DNA from 2 places in the Leptolyngbya sp. CCNP1308 genome. Region 2 is predicted to be linked to the other one. Evidence: predicted binding sites of a transcription regulator. Region 2 holds the regulator's gene; the other holds the start of a gene.
What was found. Region 2 encodes NtcA, which controls nitrogen genes in cyanobacteria. Its sites were predicted from a motif close to TTTGTANNNNNNNNTACAAA; they were not measured.
Positions count from the first base shown of each region.

Region 1: VB780_RS13655 (uracil-xanthine permease family protein) is a predicted target of NtcA. The motif match lies at 1,703-1,722, and genes of this name have one in related genera.

Region 1 is NZ_JAYGIH010000046.1:20,731-27,200, forward strand. It holds gene VB780_RS13655 (uracil-xanthine permease family protein) at 189-1,625, opposite strand; gene VB780_RS13660 (hypothetical protein) at 2,215-2,958, shown strand; gene VB780_RS13665 (YoaK family protein) at 3,153-3,944, shown strand; gene VB780_RS13670 (hypothetical protein) at 4,131-4,625, shown strand; gene VB780_RS13675 (DUF4336 domain-containing protein) at 4,666-5,916, opposite strand; gene msrB (peptide-methionine (R)-S-oxide reductase MsrB) at 6,117-6,470, shown strand, end outside.
Region 2 is NZ_JAYGIH010000078.1:92,840-99,309, reverse strand. It holds gene VB780_RS23595 (PadR family transcriptional regulator) at 27-416, opposite strand; gene VB780_RS23590 (DUF3084 domain-containing protein) at 632-2,056, opposite strand; gene ntcA (global nitrogen regulator NtcA) at 2,175-2,846, opposite strand; gene thrC (threonine synthase) at 3,323-4,627, shown strand; gene VB780_RS23575 (MoaD/ThiS family protein) at 4,746-5,021, shown strand; gene VB780_RS23570 (hypothetical protein) at 5,206-5,352, shown strand; gene VB780_RS23565 (hypothetical protein) at 5,365-5,565, shown strand; gene VB780_RS23560 (hypothetical protein) at 5,614-5,778, shown strand; gene VB780_RS23555 (type IV pilin-like G/H family protein) at 5,992-6,470, opposite strand, start outside.

The sequences.
Region 1 (6,470 bases), on a different contig from region 2:
TCAGCCTTTCTATTAAAAGGGCAAATTCAATACAAAGACTAGCGCTGCAATCAAGTCTTCTATCTCTAATCCAATCTCATTTCCCCAAAAGCCAAAATACCGCAGGTCTTCACACTATCTAAGAAGGAAGATCTGCGGTATTGATTTTGATAAGCCTTCTGATTCTAAAAGGGAAATCCTGTTAGTTTCTAGGCTTGGGTCATTTCAGGCGAAGAAGCTTCGACTTTGACTTTGGGGCGACCCGGCAGAAACGTATTCAGCAGAATCGCTGTCAGACCGCCAGTAGAAATTCCTGAAGAAAAGACGTTCTTGATCAGCGGTGGCTTATCAGCGAAAATCTCAGGGGCATAGACTACGCCTAACCCCAGAGCCAAGGTCACGGCAACAATAACTGTTGAGCGCCGGTCTAGGCCCGACGACGCCACAATGTTGAGTCCCGCCACGGCAATGGAACCAAACATTACCAGGGTAGCCCCACCGAGCACAGACTGAGGAATAACCTGGAAGATGCCGCCCACAATTGGCACTAGACCCAGGATGGCAAAAATACCAGCGACGTAGAAGCCCACGTAGCGGCTACCCACCCCAGTCATTTGAATCACGCCATTGTTTTGACTAAATGTAGTGTTGGGGAAGGTATTTAGGATGGCAGCGATCGCCGAGTTAACGCCATCGCCAAGTACCCCGCCTTTGATGCGCTTGAAGTAGAGAGGCCCCGAAACCGGCTCGCCAGAAACAGCGGAGGTTGCGGTCAGGTCACCAACGGTTTCAATTGCCGTGATGACGTAGAGAATAACGAACGGAGCAAACGCAGCAAAGTTGAAATCTAAGCCGAAGCGCAGGGGTAAAGGCAAGCGAATCAGAGGCAGACTGCTCAGAGAACTGAAGTCAACTAAGCCCAGTACAATAGAGACGATATAGCCCACTATCAGACCGATGGCGATCGCCCCCATCCGCAGAAAACGATTGGTGGAGAGAGTGAGAAATACCACGATCGCCAGCACCAAGCCGCCCAGGGCCAAATTCTGAGTACTGCCAAATGTCTCACTTTGAAGCGCAGGAGCACCTCCAGCAAAACTGAACATACCGGTCTTGATCAAACTTAGACCAATAATCATCACTACCGAACCGGTTACCACAGGAGTAATAATTTCTTGCAGCAAATGCAAGAACCGGCTGAGCATAATCTCGATCGCAGAGCCAAAAAAGCAGACGCCAAAAATCAGCGCCAGAGCCTGTTCAGGGGTGCTGCCAGAGGCGATCGCGGCGGTACCAACCCCAATTACTGGACCTAGAAACGCAAAGCTAGTGCCCTGCAAGCTCAGCAGACCAGAACCCACAGGACCAAACTTTCGGCACTGAATAAACGTACAGATGCCGCTGGCAAACAGCGACATACTAACAATGATGCCAGTAGTCTCAGGGGTAGTACCAAGGGCTGCGCAGATCAACAGGCCGGGGGTAATAATGCCGACAAATGCAGCCAAAACGTGCTGTATAGCAACGAATATTGCCTCCCCAACCGGCGGCTTGTCGTACAAGCCATAGAGTAACTGTGACTTCAAGCCATCAGTAGCAACTGCCACCTCTTGATCAACAGTACTGTCGTAGTCTGCCTGTGCCATGTACCCTCCAAAAATGGTTTTTGTAAAACGTTCGGTTTTCACGACCTAACAAAGGATTACAACCAGCAGCGAGTTTGGTTGTTTGATTGGATACAAATAAAAACCCATCGCCGCCGCGCGTAGCAGAACTTAAAGAAACTCTACGCCTTCCCCTGAAAACCGCCGTACTTGACCAAAACCGTACCTAGGTGCAAGACCAAATGCATACGGTGCACTGTATACATTTTCTCCAAACCGTTATAGGTCAAAGGATGGGTGGATTCTGTAGTCGAGAGCACAGGATGGGCCAGTGCTGGGGAATACCCCTGAAAGCTCCAGGAAATCTATCCTAGGTGGGTTGTGATGAGATCTATATGCCTTCAGATGAGAAATGAAAGAGTATTCGAAGCCACAAAATGCCGCTGTCCCTGCCGCTAGGATGGGGCCGTAAGGCGGTTATCAAACGCTGGACTAATCCACAACTACCGTCTTGAGGCGCTAAAAATCTATGGTCAAGGGTTTGGGGAAATTTCTGGGGGCGTGCCTACTCTGCTGGCTGTGTTTGCCGCTGTTGAGCTCTCCAGCCTGGGCCGATAAGGTGACTGAGCCCATGGTTTTTGATGCCGACGCCGGGGCGATCGCGGTAATTTCCCTTTACGAAACCAGCCCCACAACCCAGGCCGATGCGGTGAAGTCCTTCTACAAAATCAGCAAGTCGTTCTACAAAGCCATCCCTGGATTCTATGGGTTAGCCCTTTTCTCAAGCGGCGATGGGGCGCGGGTTATGGAACTCACCCAGTGGCAAGACCAGCCCAGCTACGAAACTTTTCAGGCATCCCTGGCTAGCGGTGGTGGCGCAGAAGACTACAGCAAATATTACGAAAAATACGCTGGTGCTAAGGGTGGTAAAGACAAAGGAAAGTCTAAGGACGACGAGGTAAGCCTGGGTGAGCCCTTTTTGACCGCCACCTTCGCCATTGATCAGGTTGTATCGCCGCCGGGTATGGTGTCTGCTATCCCTGGCAGTATGGCGCTGGTACAGCTAAGCGATATGGCCGCCGATACCCCTGAGCAACAGATCGAGCTAATTGAGGCCGCCAAAGCTACCCTGGCCGGGTTGTCCGAGTTGTATCCCTCACCCCGCACAGCCGTACTCCTGCGGGGGATTGATACCTCCCACATTGCCCTGCTGGCCAACTGGGGCAGTGCGGCAGAGTTTAGCGATCTCGACCAGGTACCCAAGCTTGCCCTAGCGGCTACCGAAGACGAAGCGGTTGCTTTCACGACAGATAGCCATCTTTACCAGACGGTTAAGGTGATTACCCCAAAAGCTGAAAAGTATGGCAAGGGGTAATACCGTTAATTCTGCTACGGACGGCGGGCAGCCCCCGCTCAATGATGGGCAAGAGGCCGTTAGCGGTGTATCCCTATGGGCGAATCGACTGTTCATGCCAGCGAGGACCATAGGGCTGAAAAATCCAAGCAGACTTTGATCAATTTACTAGGCTGGTTTCAATCCCTTATTTCTGTACGTTTAGATACTTAACCATGGTCGCGAGTTCTCCTACTAAGTCTGCATTTAGCTTGGGCAGTTACCTGCTCAGCGATGGCCCGGCGGGGTTTATGCTGAGCTGGGTGGCGGGGTTTGTGGATACCTCTGCGTTTATTATTTTGTTCGGCATTTTCACCGCCCACGTGACGGGCAACATAGCCCTAGCCGGCTATGAGTTCGTGCAGTCAGATGAAGAGTCAACCATTACTCACCTGCTGATGTTTCCGGCATTTATGGTGGCAGTGGCGGCCACCTCATTGCTAGCCCGCTATGCTCGCAAAAAGCAGTGGCCAGTATTTGCAGTGTTGCTGACGGCAGAGGCGATCGCCCTCACCATTTTCTTAATCGTAGGCGTTACTTTCTCCCCAGCGCTGATGTTTGACATTCAGGAAGAATACATTTTGCCCATCGGCATTTCGGGCGTCATTGCCATGGCCATTCAAAATGCCTTGATGAAAGAGGCTAAGGGGGTATTTAAGAGTTATATTCCAACCACCGTAATGACGGGCAACACAACCCAACTCACCATCGACCTAGTACAGATTGCAGTGTCAAAACTTGCCCCAGCCGGTGACGAGAAAGCGGCTTTAGCCTCCGCTGAAGCGACAGAACGACTGGGGAGAATCCTGCCGATTTTGGCAGGATTTGCCCTCGGCGGTTTGGGAGCTACCTACTTTGTGTTAATTTCTGAAACCTGGTGGAGCCTAGTGATACCTGTAATTGTGATATCGTTTATGGCAGTTATTGCCTTTTCTGAGCACTTCAAAACAGTTAGCAACGAAGGCTAATGGCCCCGCCTGAGCAGACTTGCTCAATAACGTTTAGCTTAGCATTGTGTTAGATAGTACGGAGATTACCCAAGCATGTTACGAGAGTTGTTAGCCGTTGTTCTGTGCACCTTAGTCACCCTATCCCTAGGGTCTCAAACCGCCAGCGCTAATCCACTGCCGTTTTCGATACCGTTTTTTAACGACATGGAGCTGACCTCTGGACAAGAAGCTCTCATAGAAGAATTGAAGTCGAAATACGTGCCCGAAATTGAGAGTATTCTCTTTCCTGAACAGCGAGAAAAATTTGAGCAATCGATTCAGGATGGTCTGAGCCTGCGCAAAGCCTTTAAATCCATGGCGCTAACAACGCAGCAAAAAGCGGAACTATCGGCCACGATGAAGACCGTGCCCAAGGGAGCGCTATTCGCAGCCCTCACCCCAGAGCAAAAGAAAGAGGTCTTCATGAACAAGAAGGAGATGTTTATGCCCACTCCTGAGGAAATTGCTGAGAAGATTAAAATCGGCATGGAGAGCAAGGCGATGTATGCCCCCGATGCTCCCGGCTCTGAAACAGCCCTCACCCCTGATGAGATTGCTGAAAAGGTCAAGCTGGGCTTTGAGAAAAAGAAAGAATTTATGCCCAGCATAGAGGAAATTAAGGAAAAGATTTCCGCCAAAATGGAAGCGTTGACCGAGTAGGTTGAGGCTAGTTGAACTGGGTATTCATAATTTTCTTGAGTTAAGGCAGGGGCTTTTGGGCCTCTGCTTTTTTATCAAATTTTGCCAAGGCAATGGTCTGGCGGGGTCGAGAAATTCCCCGGCTCAGCAGCAGCCCTTCGATCCGCTGTAACAATTCAAAGTCGGCCTCTGGCAGGGCTTCACCCTTCTCTAGCGCTAGGTCGGCCCGCAAAAAATCAAACGCCCTTAAAAACTGGTCTGGAGTAGTGACAATGGGAGCCTCCAGGTGGGCTGGAACAATGCGCTCAAACTGCCAGGTGGCGACGGCCGTGGCCCAGGCTAAGACCTCCTCTGGCCCTCGGTTAAAGATCAGGGTCTTAAGAATTGGGGCCACCTGGAGCTGCCCGCCCTGGTGCAGCGCCGCGAAAGATTCTGGCCAGTCGGGCCGCCAGCGAAAGGGATAGAGGCCGAAGTAGTGCTGGCGCGATCGCACCGGAGCCTGCTTTGCCTCTTGCCACATTTCCCCTGTCGTTGCCACATCTAACGTGCTGGGGCGAAAGTAAAAGGCAAACAGGGCAATGCGCTGCCAGCCCTTGCGACGGTTGGCCGGAGTATCGACGATCGCATCGGCAGCAGTATCGCGGGCGTGAAACAGCAGCGGAAACGGGTCGATCTGCACAATCGCAGGTGGCTCCGCCGGAATCGCCACGATCGCATCGGTCAGCATCAGCGTCCGGCTAGCCCGATGGAAGCAGGCGGTTTCGCCAAACGGCCCCAGCCCCAGATTGATCGGGGGCAGCAGGGCATAGTCAACCTGGTCAAAAAAGGGAGCCTGGGCGCTGTCGGCGGGCAGCAGGTGGGTGCGATCGCGCGGCAGCCCCAGCCAGGGCAGCGGCAAATTGAGCGGAAAGCTCCACTGGTTGGGCGTCACATACACCTGGGCCTGGGGAAATTTGCGGGCAAAGGGGCCAACAAACACCTTGTGCTCAATCCCCGTCACGGTAGACATAACAATGTATTTCACCGGGCCGTAGCGGGCCTCTAGCTCGCGCACCAGGGCAATGCACTCGGGCGTCGGGGCCACGGGAGAATAGACCAGCAGGCCCGTGGGCTCTAGCCGCACCACCGTCATGCGAATGGGCACCACCACGTAAAAAATGCCCTGGAATTGCTCAAAGGTCCACACCTGGTCTTTGATCACCTCAACCCGCTGGGTGGGTCGCTGCCCGTAGGGGTAGAGGGGCACCAGGGGCCAAAAGGGCCAGGCCTGGTCGCGGCGACGCAGTGAGGGGGCAGCGGTGACGGTTGACATAGGGGCTCGGCGGCAATCCCTGAGAATAAATCGATAGTAGTCATAGCCTACTAAAGAAAGCGGGTTCAGGGGAATCGAACCAAATTCTCAGGGGGCTATCAGCGGGGCTGCGGGCAGATACGTTAAGTTAAATAAAACGAGGCGCTGCCAACCGCACGACTGGCAATTGTCAGACCTCACGACCTCCTACTGTTACCGCCATGAAGCGACGCAGGCTACTGGAAGCGGGCACCGCCGTTGTGGGCGGCACCTGGCTTTTGAGCAATTTCACCGCAGAAGTTTTCTCCAACCAACCGGATACTATGGCCACTACCAACGAGCAATTTACCGTCAACAAAACCGAAGACCAGTGGCGCGAGCAGCTCACCCCCGAGCAGTTTCGCGTGCTGCGCAAGCACGGCACCGAGCGGGCGGGTTCTAGCCCCCTCGATAAGGTCTACGAACCTGGCACCTTTAAGTGCTCGGGCTGCGGCACCCCGCTGTTTACCTCCGACACCAAGTTCGACAGCGGCACCGGCTGGCCCAGCTTCTACGCGCCGATCGAGGGGGCGATC
Region 2 (6,470 bases):
ATTCAGGTAGGCCTTGCGGGATTGATTCATCGGTGGGGGGCAGAGTAGGCTGGACTTTGGGTGCAAGCAGGCCGGGCGGGATCGCCCATATAGGTTTTCCAAAATTCGGCCAGTTCTTCGGCCTGAAGCCGCCAGTCGGGGTTAAGACGATACATGCGGCGGGGACGACCCCGACCTTCTACTTTCTTCCAGTAGCCGTCAATGGCATTTTCGTCCTCTAGAAACTTAAGTGCCCCGTAAAGCACTGTGTCTGACAGGCGATAGTGAGAATACTGGTGGGTTAACCGCTGGATTAACTCGGTGCCGTAGGAGTCTTGCTGGAGCAATACTGATAACACGTAGCAAACGGCAAGCTCTTTGTTGAGGTAAATTGGCGGTGGATCCTCGAAGAACTGATAAATATCCTCAAATTTCATGGGATCGCTCCAGGTATATTTAAAATTTGCTTGCCCTAGGACAAGCCAGAGTTAAAAAGCAACCTATTAGCAGCCGACAGATTTGTAGGTTAATTCTAAGCACAGGTGATCCCCACAATATCGAAGTCGGGGCAGATGGTAACTATCTGCAAATCTTTTTAGACATTATTAAATATTCGCCACCAAAGATAATTTGGCTTGGATCCCCTTCGGTTTTAGAGCCCTCTAGGGGCGCGGCGGTTTAGGAGCTGATCGCTGCTATCGCCTAGGGGATTGTTCAATTCACCGGTTTGAAATAGAATCCGCCCGTCACGCACCGCCGCCAGATGAATCTGAACTGGCCCTGCTGTGAAGATATCGGTAGCCGCGATCGCCTGAAGATCGACCGCCTGTCCTGATTGCTGCACCGTTTCTAAAAAGTTGAGCACCGTTTCAGGCCGGTTGTCGGCCACTTGCAGCGTGTCGCTAACGACACCATCCTGCCGGGCGCGAAATTGAGCTGCCGCTAGCAGCAGATTGAGACGCTCGACTAGCTGGCGATCGCCCAGGGGAGGGGGGTCGAGGGTAACGGTCGCCAAGCGCTCGCCGAGGGCATAGACCTGCTGATTGGGGGTGGCATCGATGAAGACCTGGACGCAGGGCTCGCCCTGCTGCACGACACAGGGCTCACCCGTGATGTAGTTGGCCGCCGAGAGCAGCCGCACCACATAGTCTTCGCCCGTGGACAGGCGGTCAATCAGCGCCTCGACTTCGCGGTTGCCGATTAGCAAAATTTGCTGGTCGATCAAAGCCCCTGGGGCAATGGCCCGAGACACTAGACGGTTGGCTTCGAGGAGAAAACTCGTGACAAACTCCTCGGCCTGCTCCCGATTTTCGGCGCGTCCCTGCCCGACTAAAATTTCCTGGTTGCGGTTGAGCGCAATATTGCCTCGAAACAACCCCTGGTATTGCGTCTGCAGAACGGCTACCTGCTGCTCTAAAAAGTCTTGCTCGGCCTCTAGGCTAGTGAGGCTGCGCTCACGCTGGGCGATGGCGCGATCGCGATCGGCAATCTGCTCGTCTAGCTCGGCGATGGCGCGATCGCGCGCAGCAATCTGGCTGCCAATGGTGGCCTGCTGCCGCAGCAGGTTATCGCGCTGCACCCGCAGAGCATCCGTCGACTGGCGAAGGGCGGCGGCCTGTTGAGAGACTGCATCCAGCTGGCTAAGGGTTTGGCGCAGTTGCCCCTCAGTAGCCTCCTGCTGGGCCACCGCCTGATTGAGCGATTGATTGATTTCCTGGAGTCGAGCCAGCGCCCGCTGCCGTTCGTCGGTAGCTGACTCCAAATCGGCTTCTACACTCTCCTGGGTAGCCTGAGCCTGAGCGAGATCGGCCTCAGCACTTGCCAGATCATCCTGAATTTTACCCAGCTCAAATACCCCGGTGCGCAGCTGACTACTGACCCCAAACAGCAGAGCCAGCGTAGACGCCGAAATAACGCTGCCCGTGGCGATACTCACTAGGGTGGCCGTTTGTCGAGGGCGCAGGTTGAACAAGCTGAGACGCGCTTTGCCCACCTTGGTGCCCACGCGATCGCCCAGAGTAGCAATAAAGCCCCCCAGAATCAAAACCGCCAAAATCAATACGTAACCAGAAACCATGCACCAGCCACAGGGGAGTTTGCACCTACTCTACTGCATGGGTTAAGCCCCTGGACGCCCCAATATTGCCGATAGCTAGGTTGGCTATCAAACCCAGCAGGCCTAGGCCAAACCCGCGCTAAGTAAACTGCTGACTCAGATTAACCGGATCGTGCACAGTAATCTTCTTTTTATAAATAGAGATCATGCCCTCCTGGCGCAGATCTCCCAAGAGGCGAGTCACGGTCACGCGGGTAGAACCGATGGCCTCGGCAATAGCTTGGTGGGAGAGCTTCAGGTCAATGGTGATGCCGTCCTGGCTGGGCACGCCGAAATCGCGGCAGAGAATGAGCAAAAAACTGACCAGGCGAGAGCCCATGTCTCGGTGGGCCAGAGTTTCAATCATCATCTCAGTCTGCAAAATTCGAGAAGACAGACCCCTCAGCATCAGTAAAGCTAGCTCAGGGTTTTCTTCTAGCGCCTGCTCAACCTGTTCGATAGGCACCGACAACAGTTCTACCGGAGTAAACGCCACAGAGTGATAAAAGCGATCGGAACGATTGCCGGTGATAAGTGATAAAACCCCAAACACACTATTCTCTCGCAGCAGAGCGACCGTAATTTCTTCTCCGGCCTCGTATACCCGCGACAGTTTGACGGCTCCTTTTAGCAGAAAATATACCCGTTCTGCTGGATCTCCAGGAAAAAAAATAGTCTTGCCCCGTTCATAGGACTCGACTACAGGGGGAAATGCTCCTCCAGATAGCTGACGAAAAACATTGGCAAGGGGCTTATCTTGGGTCACTACCATAACGTTCTGCTAAGAGCATCACAGAGAGCATCTGCACTAAATTCGCCGTTCCGATGTCGCTATGACAGCCAAACGTACAGCACAGAACACCTTGGGCATAAAGCATAAAGCAGTCTGACTGGTCTGGCACGTTAGCCAATGCAAACATTCCATGACTTTAGATCAATTAACCTCAACTGCAAGGTAGGTGTTTGTATACCAAGCTACCTTATTCGTCCCAGTGCTGATTTTGCAGTGCCCATAGGAGCTGCCCAGCCGCAGATTGGCGGCGAAACGGCAGCAATTCCCGCAACCGTGCGATCCATCGCTTCTAGGAAATCAGCCCTGACAGGGCAAACCGCTAGCAGATAGAAGCTTCGCCTATACCCGACTTTTTTGGTCGGGTACATTTGACCAAGTATTGTTTCCAGTGTTACGTTCTGGATCAATTGAGCAAAGCTAACGATCGCTCCCCAGTAACCGCAGTAGAGAACGCCATGACACAGTCCCTCGAACAAGCTATCGCCGCAAAGCCCACCTTTTCGGCCTTGAAGTGTCGAGAATGTGGTGAAACCTACGACCTTGGCGCTAAGCATGTGTGCGAAGACGTGTGCTTTGGCCCCCTAGAGGTCGCCTACGACTACGATGAAATTCGCCGACGGGTCACTCGCAGCAGCATCCAGGCAGGCCCGCTCTCAATTTGGCGCTACAAAGACTTTTTACCCGTCAGCACCGACAACCCAATTGATGTAGGAACTGGTATGACGCCCCTTGTGCGCGCCAATCGGCTGGCGCGGCAGCTAGGCCTAAAGGAACTCTATATAAAAAACGACGCCGTCAACATGCCCACCCTGAGCTTTAAAGATCGGGTGGTATCGGTAGCGCTGACCCGGGCGAGAGAACTGGGGTTTACTACTGTTTCCTGTGCCAGCACGGGCAATTTGGCCAACTCTACGGCGGCGATCGCCGCCCATGCGGGTCTTGACTGCTGTGTGTTCATCCCCGCCGATCTAGAAGCCGGCAAGGTGCTGGGTACGCTCATTTACAACCCTACCGTAATGGCCGTACAGGGCAACTATGACCAGGTCAACCGGCTGTGCTCTGAGGTAGCTAATACCCAGGGCTGGGGTTTCGTCAACATCAATCTGCGCCCCTACTACTCTGAGGGTTCCAAAACCCTGGGCTATGAGGTAGCTGAACAACTGGGCTGGCGCTTGCCCGACCACATCGTAGCGCCGTTGGCATCGGGGTCACTGTTTACCAAGATCTACAAAGGCTTCCAAGAATTTGTTAAAGTCGGCCTGGTTGACGATAAGCCTGTACGCTTTAGCGGTGCCCAAGCTGAGGGATGTTCTCCCATTGCTCAGGCCTTTAAAGAAGGCCGCGATTTTGTGACTCCGGTAAAACCCAACACGATCGCCAAGTCCATCGCCATTGGCAACCCCGCCGACGGCATCTATGCCCTCGATATTGCTCGCAAGACCAATGGCAACATCGAATCGGTAACCGACGCCGAAGTGATTGAAGGTATGAAGCTACTGGCCGAAACCGAAGGTATCTTCACCGAGACTGCTGGTGGCACCACCATTGCGGTGCTCAAAAAGCTGGTGGAAGCGGGTAAAATTGACCCCGATGAGTCTACAGTGGTCTACATTACTGGCAACGGCCTAAAGACTCAGGAAGCCGTGCAGGGTTACATCGGCGAGCCCTTTACCATTGAACCTAAGCTCGACAGCTTTGAGCGTGCCCTAGAGCGATCCCGCACCCTCGACCGGCTAGAGTGGCAGCAGGTATTGGTCTAAGGTTTAAGGTATAAGGCTCAAGGTTAATCGGCTTTTTTCCCACATTAAATCTTGAGCCTTCTTCTCTACATTTCTGCTGACAGATCAAACTTACTTTCCCGATTCATTTACTACACCTATGGCTGTCAAAGTACTGATTCCAACTCCGCTGCAAAAGTTTACTAACAACCAGGCTGCCCTCGAATGCAGTGGTAGCAATATCGTAGATCTGCTCAACGATTTGGAGAGCAACTGCCCCGGCATTAAAGCTCGGCTCTGCGACGATTCTGGTGAGCTGCGCCGCTTTGTCAACTTCTACGTCAACAGCGAAGATATTCGCTTTCTCGACGGCAAAGAAACGGCCCTTAACGATGGCGACGAAGTTAGCATCGTCCCCGCCGTAGCTGGGGGCTGATGTCAATAGTTACAGCGCATGATTAAAAATCGCTAGCAAACAGCTTGGCGGCGCAAGTTAGCAGTGATTCTGAAGGTGCCAGGCATGGTTACAGATTCATGCCAGACTGTGTTGGCTACAAGGCCAGCTGAAGGGTTGTTTTCCTTGGGGCTAACATTGACTTATGTGTCTGCCTTGATGCCCTATGTCCAATACCGCTGATGATGTCTGGCGCTTACTGGGCGAGCTGACCGAAGCTCAAAAAGAAACCGAGCACCGGTTTCAAGAGACTGATCGCCAATTTCAGGCAACCAGAAGCCTGATCAGTCAGCAGAAACAGCCGCTCAATTAGCAGCTGGGCAAGTTGGGCAATCGTCTAGGAGAGTTTGTCGAATGGCAGGTACGTCCTGCGGTAGTCAGGCTGTTTCAAGACCGAGGCATTGCCGTGCATGAATTTTACGATGGCGTTTCGGTGCAGCGGGGCGAAGAGGGCATTGAGGTCGACCTGCTAGTGGTCAACACGACTGAAGCTGTTGTCGTGGAGGTCAAAAGCAAACTCACCTAGACCGATGTCGATGAACACCTAGAGCGCCTAGGGAAATTTAAGCGACTCATGCCTCGCTATGGCGACGTGCGGGCCATGGGGGCGGTGGCGGGCATGGTAGTGCCCAAGGATGTAGCTCGATATGCCTATCGCCAAGGATTATTTGTTCTGGCCCAGTCGGGCGATGGGGTAGCAATTCTCAACGACGCTCAATTTCAGCCTCGGTCTTGGTAGGTGCATTACATCGTTCTGGGCAAGTACTTGTTTCCTCCAAATACGGACAGGAAACGGTTACGAAAGAGCCGTAGTTTATCTTGTTTAATACACCAAGATTGGCAGCATAGTGTTTGCAAGCCAAACCAATAAATCGGGGATCAGCTACATCACAATAAGTAGCTAATCCCCGATTTGTTGCTAAAGCGTGTAAGTTAAGCGTGAGCTAATAACCTACAATCTTTTCCAGCCGCCTGCACAATCGGTGTCGTTATTGCTCGAACCGACAGCAAAGTTGGTTAGAGCACCAATAACAGCAGCCTCATCCGCAGCAACTGATTCACAAAGCACTGCAATAGTAGTAGCTTCTTCTGTAGCGCTACCTGAAGATAGCTGCACGCCACCAACATAGCTCTTGAGGGCAGCGTCTGCTCTGTCCGCGAACGCGGCTGCGCCGAAGTTTCCACTGCCACCAATGGTGTAGTTGTAGTAGGTAGTCTGAGAAGGGATACCAATAGCCAGTTCTACAAAACCAGGGGCAAAGGTGGGGTTTTCTAGACGGTAGGCTTGCTGACCACGGTTCATAGAACCAACGTAGGTTTTAGCTTCCGATTGGCGAGCTTTGTTGGCCTGGTTGAGGAAAGAAGGCAGGGCGATAGCAGCCAGAATACCGATGATGATGATAACCACCAGCAGTTCAATTAGGGTGAAGC